3 regions of the Arthrobacter sp. UYCu723 genome follow, and region 1 is predicted to be linked to each of the others. Evidence: riboswitches for the same ligand, from Rfam matches in the RefSeq annotation. Region 1 holds a riboswitch; each other region holds the start of a gene.
What was found. Region 1 has a riboswitch for cyclic di-AMP ahead of ACVWZ8_RS03840 (M23 family metallopeptidase). Riboswitches for the same ligand answer to the same signal wherever they lie in the genome.
Positions count from the first base shown of each region.

Region 2: it holds a riboswitch for cyclic di-AMP, as region 1 does, so the genes downstream of both, ACVWZ8_RS24320 (NlpC/P60 family protein) here and ACVWZ8_RS03840 (M23 family metallopeptidase) in region 1, are expected to answer to the same signal.
Region 3: it holds a riboswitch for cyclic di-AMP, as region 1 does, so the genes downstream of both, ACVWZ8_RS17290 (hypothetical protein) here and ACVWZ8_RS03840 (M23 family metallopeptidase) in region 1, are expected to answer to the same signal.

Region 1 is NZ_JBSSBW010000001.1:861,925-867,764, reverse strand. It holds gene serC (phosphoserine transaminase) at 1-754, opposite strand, end outside; gene ACVWZ8_RS03845 (metal-dependent transcriptional regulator) at 1,086-1,781, shown strand; cyclic di-AMP (ydaO/yuaA leader) riboswitch at 1,931-2,143, shown strand; gene ACVWZ8_RS03840 (M23 family metallopeptidase) at 2,148-2,966, shown strand; cyclic di-AMP (ydaO/yuaA leader) riboswitch at 3,102-3,271, shown strand; gene ACVWZ8_RS03835 (NlpC/P60 family protein) at 3,580-4,314, shown strand; gene ACVWZ8_RS03830 (HNH endonuclease) at 4,555-5,055, shown strand; gene mobA (molybdenum cofactor guanylyltransferase) at 5,139-5,840, shown strand, end outside.
Region 2 is NZ_JBSSBW010000004.1:97,694-103,533, reverse strand. It holds partial or broken gene ACVWZ8_RS24325 (heavy metal translocating P-type ATPase) at 1-1,714, shown strand, start outside; gene ACVWZ8_RS24320 (NlpC/P60 family protein) at 1,824-2,561, opposite strand; cyclic di-AMP (ydaO/yuaA leader) riboswitch at 2,565-2,761, opposite strand; gene ACVWZ8_RS24315 (heavy-metal-associated domain-containing protein) at 3,111-3,425, shown strand; gene ACVWZ8_RS24310 (heavy metal translocating P-type ATPase) at 3,495-5,570, shown strand; gene ACVWZ8_RS24305 (hypothetical protein) at 5,646-5,840, shown strand, end outside.
Region 3 is NZ_JBSSBW010000001.1:3,687,471-3,693,310, forward strand. It holds one part of gene ACVWZ8_RS17270 (IS3 family transposase) at 1-545, shown strand, start outside; partial or broken gene ACVWZ8_RS17275 (DUF222 domain-containing protein) at 588-1,412, opposite strand; gene ACVWZ8_RS17280 (DNA alkylation repair protein) at 1,524-2,198, shown strand; gene ACVWZ8_RS17285 (hypothetical protein) at 2,214-2,468, opposite strand; cyclic di-AMP (ydaO/yuaA leader) riboswitch at 2,636-2,834, shown strand; gene ACVWZ8_RS17290 (hypothetical protein) at 2,839-3,588, shown strand; gene ACVWZ8_RS17295 (YnfA family protein) at 3,766-4,104, opposite strand; gene ACVWZ8_RS17300 (APC family permease) at 4,126-5,391, opposite strand; gene ACVWZ8_RS17305 (dihydrofolate reductase family protein) at 5,479-5,840, opposite strand, start outside.

The sequences.
Region 1 (5,840 bases):
GCGCCGGGGTGTTGTAGGTCTGGTTCAACCGGGAGTTGTCGATCGCCGTCTGGAGGTCCAGGAAATCCGGGATCCAGCGGTCGCTGGCCTTGATCCGTGCCGCCCGCTCCAGTGCGGCGGGGGAGAACAGGCCGAGCCACAGACCGCCGTCGGACGCGAAGTTCTTCTGCGGGGCGAAATAGTAAACGTCCGCCTCGGACACGTCGACGTCGAGGCCGCCGGCCGCGGACGTGGCGTCAACCAGCACGAGCGAACCCTGATCGGCGCCGGCCACGCGCTGGACCGGCGCGGCCACGCCGGTTGAGGTCTCGTTCTGGGGCCACGCATAGACGTCGACGCCGGCCTCAGCGCGGGCGGCCGGACGGGTGCCAGGCTCGGACTTGATGATGGATGATTCGGCCAGGAACGGCGCCTTGTTGGTGGCCGAGGCAAACTTCGAGCCAAACTCGCCGAACGAGAGGTGCTGAGCCTTGGTCTCCACCAGGCCGAAGCTCGCAATGTCCCAGAACGCCGTGGAACCGCCGACGCCCAGAATGACCTCGTAGCCATCGGGAGCGCGGAAGAACTCGCTCAGTCCCTTCCGGACCGAGCCCACGAGGTTCTTGACCGGCGCCTGGCGGTGGGACGTTCCCAGCAGGGTTGCCGAGGCGGCAAGGGCTTCCATCTGTTCCGGGCGGACCTTGGAGGGGCCGGCGCCGAACCGGCCGTCCTTGGGCAGGAGGTTTGCGGGAATCGTGATGCTGGTGTCGCTCACAGTGGCTCCATTTTCGGCTGGTAAACGCTTGGCGGCTGGTACAACCCTTGCTTGGGAGGTGGCCCGGCAGGGTGGCTGCAACGAAGCCTCCTTGTCATTCTGCCTGACTGCCCCGGGCGGGCGGGAAAAGAGTCCGTCATAGTCCGGTCATTGAGACAAAGCCGCGAGCCCCCGGCTCCTGCTGAAGCGGCCGGGGGATTATCCGGAGTAATTCAAAATAGGCTAAGCTGTCCTGCGAACGTACGGCCGTTCCCGCCAGGGCACGCTGCCTACAACCGGCACGCGGTACGGTGGGAATGACGCAAGGACGGCGCTCGAGGAGCTGAGCTGAATGACGGATCTGATCGATACAACCGAGATGTATCTGCGGACCATTCTGGAACTTGAAGAAGAGAACATCGTCGCCCTCCGCGCCCGCATCGCCGAACGGCTGCGCCACTCCGGCCCCACCGTCTCGCAGACCATCGGCCGCATGGAACGCGACGGCCTGGTGGTTGTTTCGGGTGACCGGCACCTTGAGTTGACTGAAACCGGCCGGAAACGCGCCATCGGGGTCATGCGCAAGCACCGCCTGGCCGAGCGGCTGCTGGCCGACGTGATCGGCCTCGACTGGGCCTACGTCCACGAGGAAGCCTGCCGCTGGGAGCATGTCATGAGCGAGCGGGTGGAACGGCGGATCTTCGAGATGCTCAACCATCCCACTGTCTCTCCTTATGGAAATCCGATCCCCGGGCTCGCGGAGCTCGGCGGCGTGCCCTCCCAGCCCTACTCCGACGGAGTCGTGAGTCTGCTGGAAGCGATGGCCGGCTACGGGGCCGATTCCCGGATCACGGTGAACCGGCTTGCCGAGCCCATCCAGGTGGAACCGGAACTGCTCGTCCAGCTCGACGAGGGAGGCATCCGTCCCGGCGCCCTTGTGTCCCTGGAACGCGTCGGCGAGTACATCTCGGTCCGCGTTCCGGACATCGAAGGCGCCCTCGAGCTGCCTCCCGAGGTTGCCGCCCACGTCTTTGTTACCGTCGGCTAACCGTCCGGAACCACAACTCGTGGGATGACCCATGAGTTGTGCACAGCAGAGATAACGGGATTATTACTGGGCGGCTTAATCGCCTATAGTTAGTCACCAGTACCGATACCAAAGCGTTACCTGATCCGAAGCCGAACTCTGCCAGCGGATCAGTCGCAGAGTCACCTTATGGCAGAGGCGGGGGAACCACTTCCGGCTGTTTTCAAGCAGCCTTGGGGTGAAGTCCGCCAGCGGCAAGCACACTCCACCGAGGGACTTTTTGGATTCCCCTGTGCCTGGATGCTTGTTCACGGCGGACCGGGTCTTTGATCTCTCTGACCCGAATCCGACAGCTAACTTCGCAGGCTATCCAGAGAGGAACCGTTCTTGACCACCCAGACCTCGCGGGGCCGCCGTCGTGCGACCGGCCCCGCTCCGGAGCCGCGACCGGCCGTCGCCGTTATGGCAGACCGCCCGCGTGACGCGCACCGCGACGAACGCCGCGGCCGCCGGAGCCCGTTCCGCCAGGTAACGGAATTTGCCGCCGCCAGTGGTGTGGGGCAGAAGGCCGGCATTGCCCTGGCTGCTACGGGTCTGGTCCTGACGGTCGCCGTCCCCGCCACCGGCCCGGTCATGGCTACCGACGCCTCGTCGGGCTCGGTCTCCGCGGCGGCGCAGCCGAATGTGACGGCCGCCTCCGCCGCCAAGATCGACTTCAGCCGGACTGCCGTGACCACCAAGGGCGATCCCGACGGCAAGCTGAAGCAGTTGCTGAGCGCACAGTCCGCGGGCAGCATCACGCGCGCCGCTTCTTCCGGCAGCCTGGGCGCACCGCTGGACCAGATGGTTTCCGCCTCGCCCTTCGGCTACCGCGTCAGTCCCATCACCGGCGGTTCCGGCGAGTTCCACCGCGGCCAGGACTACGCCGCGCAGTGCGGAACGGCGGTCCACGCGGCCGCCAGCGGCACCGTCACGTTCACCGGCTGGCATCCCTTCGGCGGCGGCAACCGCGTGGTGATCGATCACGGCAACGGTCTGGAGACCACCTACAACCATCTGTCCTCAGCCAGCGTCCGTGTTGGCCAGACGGTCTCACGCGGCGATCTTGTGGCCATGAGCGGGACAACCGGCGCCTCCACCGGGTGCCACCTGCACTTCGAAGTGATGGTCAACGGCGACGTCGTGGACCCCACTGGCTGGCTCTAAAAGCCGATGGATGACTCTCGCATTCTTATGACACGCCGTGATCTGAATGTGACATTGAATCCCAACTGCTGTACCGTATGAAGTACGCCAACTTCTCCGAAGTTGGCGCTCTTGAGTGGATTGCCTAGCTCTGCCACCGCTCAAGGTCCGTTCGCATTACATCGTCTGGCAGGGGCGGGGGAACCAATTTTGGTCTTCGCAAGAAGACCTTGGGGTTAAGTCGCAAAGCTTCCCAGGAAGCAGCGCGGCCGGGTGACTCCCATCCGAATCCGACAGCTCACCTCGCAGGCATTGGGAGAGGCTACTTTCGTGTCTTCACGCCACAATGCTGCGCGTCACCGCGCTTGCGCGGCTCATTCGAGCCCGCTGAAATCCACGTCCCGTGCTGCCCTTGCCGGCGCCCGGAATGGATCTCACCCCGCCGACTCAATCTCTGCTGAGTCCGGCCCGCAGGCCAAGCACCTGCAAGCAGTTCCCGCTTTTGGCGCGTCTTCGCAGTACACCCTTCGCTAAGTAACCCATTCGGGGCGATCCGGCGTACCCCCAAGATGCCGGAGCGTCCTCTGTCCGCGCCTGAAAAGTGCGGTCCAAGGATCACGAAAGAGAGAACTTAATGACTACTCGTGCAAATACTGCACGGCACCGCGCCGAGGTCACCAAGACCAGCTCGCTTGCTGTCATTGCCAAGGCCGTCGGCGACAACGCCGGCACCATGGGCCGCCAGGCCGCAGTCGTCGCTGCCGCTTCCGGGCTTGTCCTGACCAGCGGAATCGCAGCCAACGCTGCCGAGACCAACGTTCAGCGCGAATCCACCTCCGCTTCGGCCCTCGAAGTCCAGTCGGGCACCCCGGCAACGATCTCGGCGGCATCCACCATTGCAATCTCCTACGAGAAGCCGGCCGTTTCCACCTCACCTGCTCCCGTCGTCGAGGCCGCAAAGCCCGTCGTCAACGTCCAGGACTCCCAGGCCGGGACCGCCGGCGCCTCGGCCTCGACGCAGGGACTCTCCGTTGCCAGCGGCGCCGGTGCTTCCATCGCTGCCGCCGCCTACGCCCAGCTCGGAGTTGCGCAGGACTGCACCGCACTGGTCACGAACGCCCTGGCTGCGGCGGGCGTCAACTACCACGGCTGGCCGGCAGGTTACCTGTCCCTGGGCCGCACAGTGGGCGCCGCCGAAGCTCGTCCGGGCGACCTGGCGTACTACCAGAACGGTGGCGTGGGCATGGCCCACATCGCTGTCTACGTCGGCAACGGCATGGCTGTCCACGGCGGCTGGAACGGCGGAACCACCGCACTGAACAGCGTCAACGTCGGCTCCGGACCGGTCTTCATCCGCGTCGGCGCTTAATCGCCTCTGGCTGAAAACAGCCTGAAAGTCTTCAACAGGAAGAGGACCCCCGCCCCTGTGGCGGGGGTCCTCACCTGTCTGCCCGGCCATCTCCGGCAGACACGCACACCTTTGCGGGAGAAAAATTCGGTGATCCGGCCTTGGGGTGTTTACTCTTGTGGTGTCGATCCATAGCCCGACCATGCAGAGGGCAGCCGGCCCTCGTGCCCCTGGCGGGTGCGGCCGTGAAGAGGTATGCGGATGCGCACTCTCGTTCTGAATGCTGGATATGAACCGCTCGCGGTAGTCACCTTCCGCCGGGCGCTCGTTCTCGTGCTTACCGGAAAGGCCAGTGTGGTGGCCGAAGGCGACGATCCCGTCGTTGGTCCCCAGGACATCCTGGGCCGGCCGTCGGTGATCCTGCTCCACCGCTACATCCGGCCCCGGTACAACACCGTGACGGCGGTCAGCCGCCGGGGTGTGCTTCGCCGGGACGGACAGCGCTGCGCTTACTGCGGCAAAGCGGCCCACACCATTGATCACATCCAGCCCAAGTCCAGGGGCGGTGCCGATTCCTGGGAAAACCTCGTGGCTGCCTGCCTGCGGTGCAACAACGCCAAGGGTGACCACACCCCCGCCGAGATGGGCTGGAGGCTCGGCTTTGTCCCGGGGCCGCCGAAGGGCACCACCTGGCAGATTAAGGAACTGGAAAAGCCGGCGCCGGCCTGGGATCCGTTCCTGCTGCCGGAATCCGCGGCCTGATTCGTTTGCTTGACCTTTCTGCCGGGCCCTGTTGCGGCCCGGGCCCGGGCCGGGGCCGCGTGGCACCGCGCTAGGCTGGGCCAATGGAATTCGATGCTGTGGAATTCGACCCTGTGGAATTCGATGCTGTCATACTCGCCGGAGGGCGGTCCTCACGGTTGGGCGGCTCGCCCAAGTCCGCCCTGGTGCTCGGCGGCCGGACCCTCCTCGAACGCGCGCTGCAGGCCGCGCAGGGGGCCGGGGTGATCGTCGTCGTCGGACCGGACCCGGGATCGCTTCCTGCGGGGGTGCTGAACTGCCGGGAAGAGCCGCCTTTTGCTGGGCCGGCCGCCGCCATCGCCGCCGGACTCGCCGCCCTGGCGGCCCACCATTCGGGGGATGGCCGGACCGTCCGTGCGCCTCCGCTGACCCTCGTGCTGGCCTGCGACATGCCCCGGGTGGATGCCGCTGTCACGGCGCTGCGCGAGGCCCTGGATGCCGGGCCGGAGGCCGACGCCGTCATGGCAGTCTCCGCGGACGGGCGCCAGCAACCGCTCGCCGGCTTTTATGGCACGGCCGCGCTACAACACTCCGTCGCGGAAGCCGCACAGCGGGGCGGGCTGGCGGACGCCTCGGTGTTCTCCCTTCTTGCTAGTCTTGATGTGCGGGGAATTCTCGTGCCCTCCGGTTCCACGGATGACGTGGACACCTGGGACGATGCCGCCGCACTTGGGGTATCCGGCCGGAGTCCGGACCATGGACCGGACGAGTCCGGAGCTCCGCGACTGAACCCGACTTTGGAGGCA
Region 2 (5,840 bases), on a different contig from region 1:
CGTGGCCCTTCCACCGTGCCGCGGCGGTCAAGGCCCGGCATCTGGCATCCACCATGGATACCCTGGTATCGATCGGCGTGAGTGCAGCCTTCCTGTTTTCGGCCTGGCAACTCTTCGCGGACCCTGTCCTGACCGAGCACCTGGGCATGGACCTGAGCGCCCATGCCCTGTACTTCGAGGTCGCCGCCGTCGTCACGACATTCCTACGGCCAGGCGATGTCTTCGTCGTCCGCCCGGGCGAAAAAGTCCCTACTGACGGCTACGTTATCGAAGGCCAAAGCGCCGTGGATACCTCCCTGATCACCGGTGAATCACTTCCGGTGGAAGTCGGAATCGATGACACCGTCATCGGGGCGACGATCAACACGAACGGACGGTTGCTGGTCAAGGCAACCCGTGTGGGCAGCGAAACCACCCTCGCGTAGATGGGAAAGCTGGTCAGCCAGGCGCAGAGCGGTAAGGCCCTGATTGCCCGGCTTGCTGACCGGATCAGTTCAGTCTTTGTCCCCGTCGTCCTCGTCATCGCGGCCATCACCTTCGCGGCATGGTTCTTTGCCACCGGTGACCTGCAGTCCTCCTTTACCGCCGCGGTTGCGGTCCTGGTGATTGCCTGCCCCTGCGCCCTGGGTCTGGCCACCCCGACGGCACTGCTGACCGGGACCGGACGCGGCGCGCAGCTGGGCATCCTCATCAAGGGCCCGCAGGTCCTTGGGACACCCGGACGGTGGACACCATCGTGCTGGATAAGACCGGGACGGTGACCTGCGGACAACTTTCCGTTTCCTCCGTACAGACCTTCACCTCGGCGACCAGAGAGGAGATCCTTGCCCTAGCCGGAGCCGTCGAAGCCGCCCGCGAACACCCGATTGCCCATGCCATCGCCCGTGCAGCCAAGGCCAACGCTCCGCTGCTGCCCGTCACAGGCTTTGACAGCGCACCGGGTGGGGGCCTCCGCGGGACCGTGGACGGCCGGCGGGTAGTTGCTGGCCGGGCCGGCTGGCTCGAGGATAACGGCATCGTTCCCGCCGCGGACCACTATGCGGCGCTGCGGTCACGGGAGGAAGCCGGCGCGACCGTCATCTGGGTCGGCACTGATGGTGAACCTGAGGGAATCATCAGCCTCACCGACACGGTCAAAGAAGGATCTGCGGCCGCGATCGGACGACTGAAATCCCTGGGGTTGCGGCCCGTCCTGCTGACCGGGGATAACGCCTCGGCCGCCGCCGCCGTAGCCGCACAGGTGGGCATCCCGGCGGCAGATGTGATGGACGGAGTCCTGCCCGAGGGCAGGGTAGAGGCCGTCCGCCGGCTGGAGGCCGGCGGAGCGATCGTGGCGATGGCCGGTGATGGGGTAAATGATGCTGCCGCCTTGGCCCAGGCTGATCTTGGCATCGCGATGGGCAGCGGAACCGACGTTGCGATCGCGGCCGCGGACCTGACAGTGATGGGAAGCGACCTGGGCCAGGTCGCGGACGCCATCGAGCTCTCCCGGCGGACGCTGGCCACGATCAAGACCAACCTGTTCTGGGCGTTCTTCTGCAACGCCGTCGGCATCCCGGTCGCGGCCCTGGGTCTGCTTAATCCGATGATCGCAGGAGCCGCGATGGCCGCCAGCTCCGTCCTGGTTGTCACCAACTCCCTGCGGCTGCGCCGCTTCACCGCTCAGAAGTCTTCCGCGGCGCCGACCACGCCGGTACTGGTACCCGTCCGCTGATCAGCGTCAGGGTGCCTTCTGCGGGATGTCCGATCCGTCGGTGGGCATGGAGAAGGCCGGTGATTCGCTGCCCCCAAGGCAGCGCATCACCGGCCTTCACGTTTCTTATTTAGCCGGCGCGGACGAAGGTGACTGAGCCTTTGGCTGTCATCCAGGTCAGGGGGTGGACGGCGGTTTCGTTCTTGCCGTTCAGGCCGGAGCTGAGGACCTGACCGTTGCCGACGTAGATTCCAACGTGGCCGGGCTGCATGACCATGTCCCCGGGCTGGGGGTCCGTGACGACGGTGCCGTAGTTCATGAACTGCATCGGTCCAAGGTCCCCAACGGGGATCCCGGCAGCATTAAGGGCGTTCTCCACCAGTCGTGTGCAGTCCTGGATCATACCGATCTGGGCGTAGGCGGCCGAAACCATGGTCGCGTTCACCCCTCCCACGGCCGGCGCAGCAACCGGCGCAGCAGCTGGGGCGGGGGCTACGGTGATCGTGGCTTTCGCCGGCGCGGCCTCGGGGGCGGCTGCAGGCTTGGGTGCCTCCACGACGGGGGCCGGTGTGGTGCTGACGGCGGGACGCTCGTAGGAGATCCTGACGGTCGCGTCGGCGCTCAACGGCGCCGGAGCCTGACTGGTCACCTCAAGGTTTGAAGCCGGTTCGGCATCGCGCTGCGCGGGGGCATCTGCGGCCTGCGCGGCGATACCGCTGGTCAGGACCAGGCCGGAGGCAGCTGCGATAACGGCCGCCTGGCGGCCTACACCTCCGGAGTTGGCGGCGACGGTCCTGGACAGGGCCGCGAGCGGGCTTGCCTGGACGTTGCCCGCGCGGTGGCGGCCGTGAGTTCTGCGAATGGACATGAAGTGGCCTCTCCCAATGCCTGCGAGGTGAGCTGTCGGATTCGGATGGGAGTCACCCGGCCGCGGTCCTGCACCAAATGCAGTACAGCGGCTTCACCCCAAGGCCTGCCCGAAGCAGGCCACAAATTGGGTTCCCCGTCTCTGCCGGACGAAATATGAGATCGGATCCCGGGCAGCGGCAGAGTTAGGCAATCAGCTCGGGAGTGCCGCCCTCGGAGAAAACCGGCAGGGACTCGACCGTACAGGACACCCACCCCATTGTCACATTTGAATAACGGGGCCAGCCGAGGGCGGAGAACCCCTGCCCGATGACGCAACCCGAACCCGGCCTGCCGGTCTAAACAGAGGGCACGCCGCGGCCCGGCCGCTCACGCCTGTTGTTCGATTTCCTCGGGGACGCCGACATCCGCCTTGCAAAATATACCCCCTAGGGGTATTCTTTGGGTGTTGCCAGTGAAGTGGTTTGTCCAGGCCCGTGCAATTTCGGCCCTTACAGCCGTTCAACCCCAGCACCTCATGACACCTCTCTTGCAAAAGGACAGAACTGATATGAGTGCACCCCAGGTCCGGACCGAACTGCCCATCGTTGCAGCTGAAACCGCAGGGTGCAGTTGCTGCTCCACCCCGTCAGCGAAGCAGCTGTCACCCCAGGCAGAAGGTACGGAGTACTCCGTCACCGGCCTGACGTGCGGGCACTGTGTCCAGACCGTTGAAAAGGCAGTCTCCGCGCTCGACGGCGTGACGTCGGCCGCCGTCGAACTCGTCGCCGGCGGGACCTCCCGCCTGAGAGTCTCCGGGCCCCACACGGAAGCAGCCGTCCGGGACGCCGTCACCGCCGCGGGGTACAGCCTCAGCAGCAGGTAGTCCGACTACGGCCCTGAGGACAGCTCTGCTGACGCCGTCAGGGAACACTCCCCCAACAGGAGGGCAACGATGGAAAACCACCACAATCGCGACGACGGGGTGGACCACGCCGGCCAGCAGCATGGTGTTCACGACGACGACCACGCGGTCCACAACCACGGGCAGCACGCCGGGCACAGTACCGCCATGTTCAAGAACAGGTTCTGGCTCACCCTGGTCCTGTCCGTGCCCGTGGTGTACTTCAGCCCGATGGTCGGCCACCTCCTGGGCTACATGCCGCCGGTGTTTCCCGGCTCAACCTGGATCCCGGCCGTACTGGGAACGGTGATTTTCGTCTACGGGGGCCAACCGTTCCTCAAGGGCGGTCTGCAGGAACTGAAGACCCGGAGCCCCGGGATGATGCTGCTGATCGCGATGGCCATCACTGTTGCGTTCGCAGCGTCCTGGGTCACTAGCCTTGGCCTGGGTGGATTCGATCTGGACTTCTGGTGGGAACTGGCGCTTCTGGTCGCGATCATGCTGCTGGGCCACTGGATTGAAATGCGGGCCCTCGGCTCCGCGCAGGGAGCCCTGGACGCCCTCGCGGCCCTGCTCCCGGATGAAGCAGACCGCATCACCGACGCTGGCACCGAGACCGTACCCGTCTCCGAACTCCGCGAAGGCGACACAGTCCTGGTCCGCTCCGGCGCTCGGCTGCCGGCCGACGGAACCGTCGTCGACGGCCAGGCGGAAGTGGACGAATCCATGATCACCGGCGAATCCAAGACCGTGCCCCGCGCCCCGGGTGACGCGGTGGTGGCCGGCACAGTCGCGACGGACAACACCATCCGGGTCAGGGTGACCGCCGTCGGCGATAACACCGCTCTGGCCGGCATCCAGCGGCTGGTGGCCGAAGCCCAGGCATCTTCGTCCAAGGCCCAGGCGCTGGCCGACCGTGCCGCGGGGCTCCTGTTTTACTTCGCGGCAGGCGCGGGCATCATCACCTTCATCGTCTGGACCCTGCTGGGCAGCGTCCCGGAGGCAGTCACCCGCACCGTCACTGTGCTCGTGATCGCGTGCCCCCATGCACTGGGCCTGGCCATCCCCCTGGTGATCGCCATCTCCACCGAACAGGCTGCCCGCGCCGGGGTGCTGATCAAGAACCGGATGGCCCTGGAACGCATGCGGACCATCGACGTCGTCCTCTTTGACAAAACCGGCACTCTCACGAAGGGTGAGCCCGACGTGAAGGACGTCACCGCCGTTGCGGGCGGGGATACCGACCGACTGCTGGCGTTGGCTGCCGCCGTCGAGTCCGACAGCGAACACCCCGTGGCACGGGCGATCGTCCGTGCCGCCCGCCAGCGGAACCTGACCGTCCCGGATGCCACCGGCTTCTCGTCTCTCACCGGCCGGGGCGTCCGCGCCACGGTGGACGGGCGGACGGTTCACGTCGGCGGGCCCGCGCTCCTGCGCGAGCTCGACGCCGTCGAGCCTGAACCGCTGGCTCGCTCAACCCGGGCCTGGATGGACCGTGGAGCCGCCGTGCTGCACGTGATCGACGGGAACAGTGTCCTGGGCGCCGTCAGCCTCGAAGACGCCGTCCGCCCGGAATCCCGCCAGGCAGTGGCAGCTCTGCAGAACCGGGGCATCAAGGTGGCTATGATCACCGGCGACGCTTATCAGGTGGCCCAGGCAGTCGCCGAGGACCTGCAAATCGACGAAGTCTTCGCCGAAGTCCTCCCGGCGGACAAGGACAAGAAAGTCGCCGAGCTCCAGGGCCGCGGGCTGAAGGTGGCGATGGTAGGCGACGGCGTCAACGACTCCCCGGCGCTGGCCAGGGCTGAAGTCGGCATCGCGATCGGCGCCGGCACGGACGTGGCGATGGAATCGGCCGGCGTGGTCCTGGCTGGCAATGACCCCCGCGCGGTGCTGTCCATGGTGGACCTGTCCCGCGCCAGTTACCGGAAGATGTGGCAGAACCTCATCTGGGCAACCGGCTACAACGTGTTGTCCGTCCCGCTGGCGGCGGGCGTGCTTGCCTTCGCTGGGGTGGTGCTGTCCCCCGCGGCCGGCGCCGTGCTGATGTCCGTGTCCACGATCGTGGTGGCGTTGAACGCCCAGCTGCTGCGCCGCATAAAGCTCAACCCCGCAGAAGTACGTTGAACCAGGCGAACACGAGGGCCATCCCCGGCCGGTACCCTTAAAGCAAGCATGATCCACAGGAATAGGAGGAGCACCATGACCGCAGCCCTGCCCGGGCATGTCCTGGCCTTCCTCCGCCGTGCGTCCCTGCTGGCCGGAATGCTGGCCATCATCGCAGGGATTCTCGGCATGCACATCATGAGTGGTTCCCAAAGCATGCCGGTGAGCGCCGCAAGCCCGGCCATGACCATGGCCCATGACGTGCGGGCTTCTGCCGCGTGCACGACCGTA
Region 3 (5,840 bases), 2.8 Mb from region 1:
AAAAGGGGAAGCGGGACTTCACCTCCTTGGTGCCCGGGACCCGGCTCTGCGGGGACATCACGTATCTGCGCACCGGCGAGGGCTGGCTCTACCTGGCCACCGTGATCGACCTGTGCACGGGCATGGTCATCGGCTGGGCCATGGCCGATCACATGCGCGCCAGGCTGTGTACCGACGCGCTGGGAATGGCCCGTGACCACGGGTACTTCGCCGGGGGAACAGTCGTTTTTCATTCAGATCGCGGCTCCCAATACACCTCTGACGAATTCCAGAAATGGTGTGGAGGGAACCGTGTTACCCAGTCCATGGGAGCCGTCGGGGTGTGCTGGGACAACGCTGTCGCCGAAAATTTCTTCTCGCATCTGAAGACCGAGATGTACCACCAGCACACCTTCGGCAGCAGGCTTGCCGCGAGGACCGCTGTCATGGAATACATCGAGGGCTGGTACAACCGCCGTCGGCCAAACCGAAGGGCCGGCGGCATCCCTCCGACAGCGGCCCTTGCTACCCATCAAACCTGCGACCCGGAAACCCTGGCCGCGTAACCCGAATCAACTACGAAACTGTCTCAAAAACTTGACGACCGCAATGCCGGTGATCCCGCCGGGGGTGCCGGTGGTCCGTTCGACGAGGCCGTCGGCCATGAGCTGGCCCCGGCCCCTGGGGTCCACGGCGGCGCGGAGCGTGTCAGCGTGGCGGCTCAGGGCGGTGTACGCGGCGACGCCCTCGGCGACGGGGAGCAGTGCGGTGAGGTAGGCCATGGTGTCGGGTGCGGGGCGGAGGCTGACGTGCCGTTCGGTGGCGGCGTGGCTGGCGCGTTGGGTGGTGGAGCGGGGGTCCAGCCGGTAGGCGGCGGTCCGGGCGGCGGCGATGATCTCCCGGTCCCCGGCGCCGGCGAAGGTGCCGGTGTCGGCGGCGAGCCGGGCGTCGACGTCGCAGCGGTCCGCCGCACTCAGGCAGGCGGTTTCCTTCACGAGGAGGGTGGCGCGCCATTCGTTGAGCTGGCCGGTGTGCAGGGCGGCGAGGGTGTGCGGCATCTCGGTGACGAGCGCTTTCGCCAGGCCCAGGAGCCGGCCGCCGCGGGCGGGGGATTCGCGCCGGGCCAGGGCGATCTGCGCCGCGACCCCGGCGCCGAGCTCTGCCGCCGGAACGCCCTGCGCGCGCTGGGTGCGGCGCTGGGACAGGTCGAAGGCGACCGCGATGCGGGCCTGCAGTGCGGCCGCGGCGGACTTCAGGTCCTCCAGCTGCCGGAGCTGGTCGATCAGCCCGGCACCGCCGTCGTCGTCGGAGGCGCGGGCGTGACAGGGGCGGACAGTACCGAGAAGGCGGGCGACATCCGTGACCGTAACGCCGCTTCCAGCGCCGCCATGTCCTCCCGGAACCACCACTTCGGGCTCCCGCTTGCCGTCCATGAACCCAGTCTTCCAGCGGGGTCAGACAAAAAGACCCGGCAGAATGAGCCGCGAGATAGGCCACCGAGAAACCGGCGCGGCGACCCCACAACAATGCGAAAGAATGGTCCCATGAGCGACGCCGGCGAGTTTATCGATTCCTCGCTGCAACGCGAAGGGTCCTGGCCCCGGGCGGACGAGTTGCAGGCACGCGTGGGCGGCGATCTGCGCTTCTATGGCGCCTCGGTCGGAGCGGTGCGCGGAACTGTCCGCGACGCGCTGCGCCGCCACCGCGAGTTGCTGCATGATGACATCACCGCGCTGAGCTCAGAACTTTGGTCCGTACCGGTTTTCGAGCGACGGCTGGCGGCCGTGGTCCTGCTGCAGTCCAAGGTCCGCATGCTGGACAACGCGGACCTGACCCGGATTGAAGGCTTCCTGAGAACCGCGCAATTGCGGGAGCTGGCCGATCCGCTCGCCGTCGACGTCGTCGGCCCACTGGTTTCGGGACTGGACCTGCTGGGCAGGGTGCGAGCGGACAGCGTGCTGGACCGCTGGGCCCGGGAACCTGACGTCTGGCTGCGCCGCGCCGCCCTGCTCTCGCCGCTCCGGGCGCTCCGGGCCGGCGGGGGAGACTGGCGCAAGTTTGTCGGCCATGCGAAGGCGGCGCTGGCCGTCTCACCGGGGCACGACGCGGACGCGGACGCCGATACCGACGCCGACCTCCTCCGGGAGGCAGTCGCCGTGGTGCTCGACGACGTCGCGAAACACCGGCCAGAGCTGGAATTCACGGCCACCGGGACGTGACGGAAGCGTCCCGCATCAGCTGTCGGACCGTCGCTCCACAACCGCGTAGGCCTTGCCATCCAGGAACTGCCAGTCCGTGACCACCATAAAGCCGAGTGCATCCACACGGTCGTTCAGGACATGGACGTCGAAACCGCCGTCGCGGGGCTCAGCGTCCCAGGTTGAGACGCGGACTTCCTGGCCTTCGAGGATCAGCAGCTCGGTGTTGACGTCAAAATCCTCCTGAGGCTGATCGCTCAGCTGGCAGATGGCGACAGAGTGGATGTTCATTTCGGGCCTCCGCTTCAGGGATCGCTGCTGGCATCATCCTATGCCTGAGCCCGGCGATGCCGAGGGAAAAAGCCCCGGGTGGACCCCGGCCCCGTTACCTCAATGTGACATTCCGTGATCATCCCGTTACCGTTGTTAGGTGCCTGTTGTCTCCGATACGGGCGCTCCCCAGCCGATTGCCTAACTCTGCCGCGGCCCGGGGTAACTCGCATCAACGTCCGGCAGAGACGGGGAAACCACTTTTTGACCAGCTGATATGCAGGTCTTGGGGTGAAGCCGCACGGCCCGCCACGCGGGCCCCGAGTGCGGCCGGGTGCCTCCCATCCGAATCCGACAGCTCACCTCGCAGGCATTGGGAGAGGCTACATTCATGACTTCAAGCAATACTTCCGCGCGCCATCGTGGCGCCACCACGAGCCCGCTTTCGGCAATTTCCTCCGCATTTGCGGGCAATGCAGGCACCATCGGCCGCCAGGCTGCCGTGATCGCCGCAGCGTCCGGTCTGGTACTCAGCAGCGCCATGGCCGCCAACGCGGCGCAGGCACCCGCCGAGCGCAACTCCGCACCGGCGTCGTCCGTTGACGTCAAGGATCAGGTCTCCGCTCCGGTCAACGCGGATTCCACTGTTCAGATCGCCTTCGAGCGTCCGGCCGTGGTCTCGACTCCGGCGCCCGTCGTCGAACAGCCCAAGCCGGCTGCAGCTGTCCCCGCCGCCGCCCCGGAGCTTGCCGCAGCCCCTAAGGCTACCGTGCAGGTCCAGGCAGCTGCCCCCGCCCCCGCCGCTGCCCCGGCGGCCGGCGGCGTCAGCGGCGCGCTGCTTTCGGCCGCCTACGGCCAGGTTGGAATCACGCAGGACTGCACCGCGATGGTTGAAAAGGCCCTCGGCGCAGCCGGCATTCCGGTAGGCGACATCGGCCCGGCGGCGTTCCTCAAGTACGGCAAGGTGGTGGCGACTCCGCAGCCGGGTGACATGATCGTCCAGTCCGGCCACGTTGCCATCTACGCCGGCAACGGACAGGCCGTCAGCGGTGGCATGAACGGTGTCAACGCAACCATGGCGCACCCGCTGTCGTGGCTCACCGCCACCGGCCCCGTGACGTTCGTCCGCGCCGGGGTCTGACGCAAGGCTAACGTGCAGGGTTTTACGCAGTAGGATAACGAGCCCAGCGGCTTAAGCGGCCGGTGATCAGTTGCCTTGGGGGCAGCGGATCACCGGCCTTCTGCGTGCCCGCCCGCGCTGCAAGACCGGCACCCGCGCTGCAGGCCCGGCACCCGCGCTGCAGGCCCGGCACCACGCCTAACCAGAGTTGCGCGGTGCGAACATGATGACCGCTACTCCAACCAGGCAGATCGCCGATCCCGCGATGTCCCAGCGGTCCGGCCGGAAGCCGTCGAAAACCATTCCCCAGGCCAGCGACCCTGCGACGAACACGCCTCCGTAGGCGGCCAGGATCCGGCCGAAGTGCGCGTCCGGCTGGAGCGTCGCGGCGAAACCGTAAATTCCCAATGCGAGCACCCCGAACCCGGCCCACCACCAGTCCTTGCCCTCCCGCACCGACTGCCACACCAGCCAGGCGCCGCCGATCTCCGCCGCGGCGGCCAGCACGAACAACAGGACGGTTTTTGCGATAGTCACCGACTCATCATCGCAGCGTGGTCAGGGATTCCGGGTTGTCGCAAGGCGCAGGCGCACCACGCGGTACACGACGCCGGCCGCGAACATCAGCACCCCCGCGATCACGGACTCCACCGGCAGGGTTGCCACCAGGACCACGCACGCGACGGCGCCGATGAGCTGCAGGGCCTTGGGGTACCGGCGGTTTTCGCCGCTCTGGGTGTAGGCGGAGACGTTGGCTACGAGGTAGTAGATGAGGACGCCGAAGGAAGAGAAGCCGATGGCTCCGCGCAGCTCGGCGACGCCGATGATGACGCAGATAACGGCCGCCAGGACCAGTTCGGCCCGGTGCGGGACTTTGAAGCGGGGGTGGACGGCGGCCAGCCACCGGGGCAGATCGGCCTCGCGGGCCATGGCCAGGCTGGTCCGGCCCAGTCCCGCGATCAGGGCCAGCAAGGCGCCCAGCGCTGCCAGTGCGGCACCCAACCGCACGATCGGCGATGCCCAGTGCCAGGAACCGGCGGCGACGGCGGCGGCAAGCGGGGCCGGCGTGCCGGCAATTCCGTCAGCGCCGAGGACCGCGAGGATGCTGACGGCGATGGCGGCATAAACCGCGACGGCGATCCCCAGCGCGATCACGATGGCGCGCGGGATTGTCCTGCGCGGGTTGATGACTTCCTCCCCCATCGTGGCAATGCGGGCATAGCCGGCGAAGGCGAAGAACAGCAGACCTGCCGACTGCAGGATTCCGTACCAGCCGTGGGTGAGGACGCCGCCGTCGAACAGCTTCGGGGGATCAGCCGCGCCGGGGATCCAGCAGGCGGCCACCACGATAGCCAGGACCAACAGCACAGCCACCACAATGAACCGGGTCAGGGCCGCCGTGCGCGTCACGCCCCGGTAATTCACGGCAACCAGCAACACGACGGCGGCGATCGCCACCGGCCGCTCCCACCCGGCCGGCGCGGCATAGGCGGCAAACGTCAGGGCCATGGCTGCGCTGCTGGCCGTCTTCCCGATAACGAAACCCCACCCGGCCAGGAACCCCGGCCAGGGGCCGAGCCGCTCCCGACCGTAGAGATATGTCCCGCCGGAGGTCGGGTATTCCGCCGCAAGCTGGGCCGAAGCCGTAGCGTTGCAGTACGCGACGATGGCGGCGAGCAGCAGGCCGATCAGGAGTCCGGACCCGGCCGTCTGGGCCGCGGGCGTGAAAGCGGCGAACACGCCCGCGCCGATCATCGACCCGAGGCCTATGACGACCGCATCGAAGGTGTTCAGCCTGCGGGCAAGACGGGGGTGGGAACTCAACGCTGGGGCCTTCCTGGAGGACGACGACGGCGGACCGCCCAGCGGGCCGCGCGTTCCAAATCTAGCGAGCACCGTGGCCTTTCGGCCTCAAGTAGTCGTGTAGCGAAGCAGCACGACGCCGTTGCTGAAGCCGCGGTTCTCGTCCAGGCGGAGCCGGGTGGTGCCGTCGGCGGGCCCGAACAGGGGCTTGCCGCGGCCAATCAGCACGGGGTGCACGTAGATTCTGTACTCATCGATCAGGCCAAGGCGCCGGAAGGTCGCGGCGAGGTCCGCCCCGCCGAGCGCCAGGTCACCGCCGGGCTGTGCCTTGAGCGCCGTTACCTCGTCGACGACGACGTCATGCACCACCGTGGTGTTCCAGCCCGCCGTTTCCAGGGTCCGGGAGTACACGATTTTCGGCATTTCGCGCCAGATGCTGGCGAATTCGCTCATCGGGCCGCTGTTTGCGG